2 regions of the Clostridium sp. C1 genome follow, and region 2 is predicted to be linked to the other one. Evidence: a T-box and tRNA genes for the amino acid it is inferred to sense, from the RefSeq annotation. Region 2 holds a T-box; the other holds one or more tRNA genes.
What was found. The T-box of region 2 lies ahead of pheS (phenylalanine--tRNA ligase subunit alpha). A T-box ahead of a tRNA ligase gene usually reads a tRNA of that ligase, here a tRNA-Phe.
Positions count from the first base shown of each region.

Region 1: it encodes a tRNA-Phe, which carries the amino acid that the T-box ahead of pheS (phenylalanine--tRNA ligase subunit alpha) is inferred to sense. The anticodon was not compared.

Region 1 is NZ_CP073631.1:970,407-974,291, forward strand. Features, by position in the region: gene KEC48_RS05260 (HAD-IC family P-type ATPase) at 1-1,622, opposite strand, end outside; tRNA gene KEC48_RS05265 (tRNA-Ile) at 1,749-1,825, opposite strand; tRNA gene KEC48_RS05270 (tRNA-Met) at 1,866-1,942, opposite strand; tRNA gene KEC48_RS05275 (tRNA-Phe) at 1,969-2,044, opposite strand; tRNA gene KEC48_RS05280 (tRNA-Asp) at 2,053-2,129, opposite strand; tRNA gene KEC48_RS05285 (tRNA-Met) at 2,133-2,209, opposite strand; tRNA gene KEC48_RS05290 (tRNA-Ser) at 2,219-2,311, opposite strand; tRNA gene KEC48_RS05295 (tRNA-Ala) at 2,321-2,396, opposite strand; tRNA gene KEC48_RS05300 (tRNA-Pro) at 2,403-2,479, opposite strand; tRNA gene KEC48_RS05305 (tRNA-Arg) at 2,494-2,570, opposite strand; tRNA gene KEC48_RS05310 (tRNA-Leu) at 2,669-2,757, opposite strand; tRNA gene KEC48_RS05315 (tRNA-Cys) at 2,763-2,837, opposite strand; gene KEC48_RS05320 (prephenate dehydrogenase) at 3,049-3,879, opposite strand.
Region 2 is NZ_CP073631.1:285,191-289,075, forward strand. Features, by position in the region: gene KEC48_RS01405 (ISNCY family transposase) at 1-827, opposite strand, end outside; T-box leader at 1,006-1,202, shown strand; gene pheS (phenylalanine--tRNA ligase subunit alpha) at 1,235-2,269, shown strand; gene pheT (phenylalanine--tRNA ligase subunit beta) at 2,274-3,885, shown strand, end outside.

The DNA.
Region 1 (3,885 bases), 690 kb from region 2:
AGTACATCATTCACTCCATCACCAACCATCCCAACAACATGTCCTCTGGCTTGTAAAGCCTTCATAATACGTTGTTTCTGTTCTGGCTGTACACGACCAAAAACATGGTAATGAGAAACAATCTTTTCCATTTCCAATTCATCTTCGGGCAAAGTAGAAGCATCAATATACAAATGTCCGTCTTTTAACCCTGCCAATTGGGCAACTCTGGCAACCGTGACAGGATTATCCCCCGATAGAATACGAATATCTACATGTGCATTTTCAAAAAAATGTAATGTTTCTTTCGCTTCTGGACGAATGCAATCATAAATGATAATTAATGCCATTGTTTCAACTTTTCCAATACGTAAAGTAGAGGCATCAATAGAATCTGTCTGCCCTAAAAGTAAAACACGATATCCTTTTTGGGTATATGTTTGAATATCTTTTAACACAGGATGATTGACAGGTAATAAAAATTCAGGTGCACCTAAAACATAATGCCCTTTTCCTACAATCGTTAAACCACGCATTTTTCGTTGTGATGAAAAAGGAATATAATCCTCTATCTTTTGATGGTCTGGATAAAAGAAATAATCTTGCAAAGCTAATTGTGTCGCATTCACATCATCACACTCATGAGCCATCACACCCATCACAAATTCAATATCCTGTAAATCGTAAGGCTGATACGGAATCAATTTTTCAACTTTTAATTCTCCTGTTGTAATTGTTCCCGTTTTATCAAGACAAAGAACATCTACTCTAGCCAGAGCTTCAATAGCCTCCATTTCTTGAATTAATGCTTTTTTACGTGCCAATTTTCCAACTCCGATAATAAAGGACAAACTCGTTAATAAAACAAGTCCCTCTGGAATCATTCCGACGACACCAGCCACCGTTTTTACAATCGCTGTCGCTAAATCATTTGGATAAGCACTACGTTGTGAAAAAAATAAAACAAGCCCCACAGGAATAATGACAACACTTAATATTTTAATGACTTTTTCAATAGAATCTTTCATCTCTGAAGAAGCATTATTTTTATTTTTAGCTTTATGAACAAGTCTTGTTGAATAGTTATCATTTCCAACACGGATCACCTTTGCATAAGCACTTCCAGCCACAACAAAACTACCAGATAGCAATTCATCATTCATCTTCTTTTTGACAGGTTCAGATTCTCCAGTCAACATAGCTTCATTCACTTCAATACCATGTGACTCTAAAACAATACAATCACTTCCAATCTGATTTCCTGTTTCCAGAAATATAATATCATCTTTGACAAGTTGTTCAGTAGGAATCACCATCTCCTGTTGATCACGAATGACTTTTACTTTTTTAACAGTGACAACTGTTAATTGATCAATAATCTTTTTAACTTTAAATTCTTGATATATACCAATAAAAGCATTAACAAAAATAACAACCATGAATGTCAGATTTGTCCATCTTCCTGTTGATATAATAATAGCTGCCAAGAAAACATTTAAACAATTAAAGTAAGTCAATGTATGCTCTAAAACAATCTGTTTTTTCGTTTTAGAAATATTATCATGAGAAACATTAACCAATCCTTGTTTGATACGTTCACTGACTTGTTGATGTGTTAATCCCATTAATTTGATATCTTCCATTTCATCACCTGCTTTTTATAATATACATAATTGTTGTGAAATCTCTATGAATACCAACATCATTATTATATCATAAAATAACATATAAAAAATAAAAAAACCTCAATAAATGAGGTTGACGACATATGGTGGACCCTGAAGGACTCGAACCTTCGACCGATCGGTTATGAGCCGATAGCTCTAACCAACTGAGCTAAGGGTCCAAGTAAAATAAAAAGTGGTATTCACCACCAAATTCATTAATGGTAGCGGGGAAGGGATTCGAACCCCCGACCCACCGGGTATGAACCGATTGCTCTAGCCAACTGAGCTACCCCGCCATGTAGTGAATCGTTTTTATAAAGAATGGTGGTTCCGGCCGGAATCGAACCAGCGACACGAGGATTTTCAGTCCTCTGCTCTACCGACTGAGCTACGGAACCAAAACAAATGGCGGTCTGGACGGGGCTCGAACCCGCGACCTCCGCCGTGACAGGGCGGCATTCTAACCAACTGAACTACCAGACCATTTGGTTGCGGGAGAAGGATTTGAACCAACGACCTTCGGGTTATGAGCCCGACGAGCTACCAGACTGCTCCATCCCGCGATATTTAAATGGCGGAGGTTGAGGGATTCGAACCCCCGCGGGACTTTCATCCCCTGTCGGTTTTCAAGACCGATCCCTTCAGCCGGACTTGGGTAAACCTCCGCAACATAATGGTGGAGCTTAGCGGGATCGAACCGCTGACCTCCTGCGTGCAAAGCAGGCGCTCTCCCAGCTGAGCTAAAGCCCCATTACATGGTCGGGAAGACAGGATTCGAACCTGCGACCCCCTGGTCCCAAACCAGGTGCACTACCAAGCTGTGCTACTTCCCGATGACTTATTTGATTGGCGCGCTAGGCAGGAATCGAACCCACAACCTCTTGATCCGTAGTCAAGCACTCTATCCAGTTGAGCTACTAGCGCCTCTTAACAGTGCCATTCAATAATATCACATTTCTTATTCAATTGCAACACTTTTTTTCATTTTTTTCAATTCTTTTTTCGAACTGATTTTTTATAACTGGTGCCCAGGGCCGGAGTCGAACCGGCACGGATTTTAAGGTCCGCAGGATTTTAAGTCCTGTGCGTCTACCAATTTCGCCACCTGGGCAACGTTGGAGGTTCCAGCCGGACTCGAACCGACGATGACAGAGTTGCAGTCTGTAGCCTTACCAACTTGGCTATGGAACCAACTTCCTTAACTCGTTGCTCACCTAGTATATAATATTTTCCACATTTATGCAATACCTTTTTTACATTTTTTTAAAGCCATTTGTTTTTTGATTGCTGCCTATTTGATTTTTTCTTCTTAAATCCATTATTTTTTTCAATCTAAAAATTCCATTTTTTTATAAAAAATATTATTTTCTCATAAAAAAAGAGATATCATATTACATATCTCTTATGATTCTAATTTTTCACGGCGCTTAGAAGATTGTAAAAATTTCTCTTTCAATGTCTTTTCATCCTCATTCATAATAGCCTGTTTTAATTGATCAAATTCTTTTTCAAAACGATCCATTGAAGCTAACAAGTAATCTTTATTATGAAAAAATAATTCTGTCCACAAATCCGCATTAATATTAGCAATCCTTGTCAAATCACGGAAAGAATCCCCAATATATTTACCTGTTTCATATTTTTCATCATCACTATTCATTAATGCAACAGCTAAAGTATGTGGTAACTGCGAAGTAAAAGAAATAATTTCATCATGATCATAGGGACTCATGATTTTTACACTTTTAAATCCCAACTGTCCAACAAATTGGCACATCCATTCTATTTTTTCTTGATGATTGTGTTGATGTTGAATAACAATATAATTTGCTTTCGCAAAAACTTCCTTACTGGCATAAAGATACCCCTTTTTTTCACGTCCAGCCATAGGATGACCACTAATATATTCTACATCTTTATCAATCATAGAAAGAGCCTGCTGTAAGAAATAAGATTTAATACCAACAACATCTGTGACAATACTTCCTTTTTTAAAATGATGTGTCGCAATAAAATCCAGAACTTTTGATGGATATAAGCAAATAATCGTTAAATCACTTTGAGCAATCATATCATGTCCATCCTGATAACCTTCGAGAATACAACCTTCCTCTTTTGCCATCTCCAAAGTCTTTAAATCACAATCCACACCATAAACTTCATATCCCAGACCTTTCAATGCTTTGACAAAACTTCCCCCAATAACACCTAAACCAACAACTGTAATTTTCATAAACTT
Region 2 (3,885 bases):
GTCCTAATATCAACGCCAAGATTATGACACGCATAGGAAAACTGGGTAAAAGTGTCGTCATCATCAAAAGCGTTGTTTTTCTTTTTGTATTCAAAGACAGTACGTCTATCGGTATAAAACATGGCAGGAATACCATAGTTGGTCAAAATCTGATAGAAGACATTATAATAGCCATTTAGCGTTTCCTGAGTATCAAAATAAGCGCCAACAACTTCACCAGTAGCATCATCGACAGCCAAATGAAGATGCCAGATATGACCATCAATCCATTCAAAGCTGGAAGCATCCATCTGGATCATTTCACCCATATACTTGCATCTGGGTCTTCTAGGATGAGCATTTTTACTGTCTATGATGGAAATAGCTTCTTTGATGTCATTTTGAGATTTTTTGGAACGAGTCATTTTCAATTGAGCCTTCAAAGAATCTTTTAATATCTTTCTCGTTTTCTTTCTGGCTTTAGGGGAAATGATATTTTCATCTCTAAGCCACTTGTTAAGAGTCGTATCACTAATTTTAACATTGAAATCATCATAAATGATTTCACAGAAATGAGTAAAATTAGTGTCACAATAATGATCGATATAAAGTTTGATAATCCTGTTTTTGATATCGAGAGGTATAGTGGTAGCAGGAGCTCTGCCTCTGTTGCCATGAATAAAAGCAGCTTTACCATATTTTTTATATTTAAGGATGAGTCTATTGACAGTTCTGACAGTACATCCCAACTTGATGGCAGCTCTATTTTTATTGCCGTTAGTTTCAACCAGTTTTTTAATAATCAAATATTTATTTTCTTCATTCATTCTTAATTCAACCTTTCTCATACAACAACCTCCCAATAAAAGTGAGGCTATATCATAACATAGATTTTTGAATATGTCCTGTATACAGGACATATTCAACTTGGATATATTAAGACATTATCATATTTGAATCATATTGCTGCCCTAAAAGAATAAAGAAAAACTTGTTTTTTATGAAAAAGTTGGGTATAATATACCCGTTAATACGAAGAAAAGGACAAGTAGATAAAGAATTTGTATCAGAGAGGGAAACATAGGCTGAAAGTTTTCTTACAATGCATTTATTGAATTCACCTTGGAGTGCGACTAATCATCGCCGTGGGGCAACGTTACTGCTGTAAAGTGCATAACTTTTGTTATGAATTAGGATGGTACCGCGATATAATCGTTCCTATGTGGAACGGTTTTTTTATTTTAAGGAGGAAATTATGGACGAATTATTAAAGATTAAAGAAGAAGCTTTATCAAAAATTCATGATTGTTCATCATTGAAAGAATTGAATGATTTAAGAGTGCTCTATTTAGGAAAAAAAGGACCTATGCAATCAGCCATGAAGTCAATGAAGGATATGTCAAAGGAAGAACGTGCTTCTTTTGGACAGGTTTCAAATAAAGTGAAACAAGAAATTACTCAAGCCATTGAAGAAAAGAAAAAAATCTTAGAGGAAGCAGAGATGATGGCAAAAATTCAAAATGAAAAAATTGATATTAGTTTACCAGGAAGTCATTTGCCACTGGGAACTATTCATCCATTGACAATAATTAGAGAAGAATTAGAAGATTTGTTTATTGGAATGGGATATAGTGTTGCTGAAGGACCAGAGGTAGAAACAGATCATTTTAATTTTGAATTGATGAACCTACCAAAGGATCATCCAGCCAGAGATATGCAGGATACTTTTTACATTGATGAAAATACATTGTTAAGAACACATACGTCACCTGTTCAGGCACATGTCATGCTGGCAGCGAATGGAAAAGGACCCATTAAGGTCATTTGTCCTGGAAAGACATATCGTCGTGATGATGATGATGCGACACATTCTCATCAATTTAGCCAATGTGAAGGTCTTGTTATTGATAAAAACATTACTATGGCAGATTTAAAGGGAACTTTAGAATTATTTGCGAAAAAAATGTTTGGTGAAAAACGTGAAATTCGTTTAAGACCATCTTATTTCCCATTTACGGAACCAAGTGTAGAAGTAGATATTTCATGTTATAACTGTAATGGTAAAGGATGTTCTATGTGTAAACAAACAGGATGGATTGAAATATTAGGAGCCGGAATGGTGAATCCTAAGGTTTTAGAAATGTGTGGATTTGATAGTCAGGTTTATCAGGGATTTGCCTTTGGTATTGGCTTAGAACGTGTGGCTATGTTGAAATATGGTATTGATAATATTAGAGATTTTTATAGTGGTGATTTAAGATTCTTAAATCAATTTGTAAGAAAGGATTAGACATATGGAAGCAAGTTTAAAATTATTAAATCAATATGTAAAAGTTGATGATTTTTCAGCTCAGGAAATTGCTGATCAATTGACATCTATAGGTCATGAAGTTGAAGGAATGCATGTCTTTGCAAGAGGTGATAAACTTGTTGTAGGGTATGTAAAAGAAAAGGTTCCTCATCCTGATAGTGACCATTTGAATGTCTGTCAAGTTGAAGTAGGAAATGGAGTCACTCAACAGATTGTTTGTGGAGCTCCTAATGTTGCTGCTGGGCAAAAAGTGATTGTGGCTTTACCCGGTTGTGATTTAGGAGAAGGATTTAAAATTAAAGAAGCGAAGATTCGTGGTGTAGAATCTAATGGGATGATTTGTTCTATTGCAGAATTGGGTATTGATCAACGTTTATTAAGAGAAGAAGATAAAGCAGGAATTCATGTTTTGGATGCTGATGCACCTGTTGGTGAAGATGCTTTAAAGTATATGGGTTATGATGATACTATCTTAGATATTGGTTTAACACCTAATCGTGCTGATTGTATGGCTATGATTGCATTAGCTTATGAAGTTGGAGCTTTATTAAAACGTGATGTACATGTTCCAGAAATGAAAACATTAAATGAATTGGATAGTGACATTGAAGTTGATGTCCAAACTAATTTATGCCCATGCTTTGGGGCTAAATTAGTCAAAGGTGTTCAAACTAAGGAGTCACCAGAATGGTTAAGAACATTTTTAATGGCAAGTGGTATTAAGCCAATTAATAATATTGTAGATATTTCTAACTTTGTGATGTTAGAAACAGGACAACCTATTCATATGTATGATTATGATAAATTAAAGGAAAAACGTTTTGTGATTAAAACTGGTTTCCATCAAAGAACAGTATTATTAGATGGAAAAGAATATGAAATTCTTCCGGAAGATATTATTGTTTCTACTGATCAAGGGATTGGTTGTGTAGCCGGTGTTATGGGTGGAGATGATACAAAGATTGATGAAAATACAGTGAATATTGTCATTGAAGCAGCCACATTCCATGGGGCTACATTAAGAAATACAGCACGTCGCTTAAATTTATTAACGGATGCTTCTCAACATTATATTAAAGGAGCGATTGATACAGCTAATACCGCCAGAGTTTTAAATCGCTGTGCTGCCTTATTAGAAGAACTGGCAGATGCTAAAGAAATTTATAAAAGTGTTCTGACTGACTATGAAGTGAAAGAAAAAGTCATTACACTTACAACTTCACGTGTAAATGGGTTATTAGGAACAAATATTTCTACTGAAATCATAGAAGAAATTTTAACATCTTTACATTTTTCTTATACACGAGAAGGTGAAACATTAACAATAAAAGTGCCAACATATCGTAATGATATGACAATGGATGCTGATGTGATTGAAGAAATTGCCAGAATGTATGGATATAATCATATTCCTTCTTCATTACCACTCATGGAAATGACAAAAGGAGCTTTGACACCTGTTCAAAGTTATGTCAGAATGATTAGACATTTATTAACAGATTTAGGATTACATGAAGTGATGACTTATACACTGACTTCACCATCTATGGTTGATGATTTTAATCTTTTCCATCATCAAGATGCTGTTGCATTGA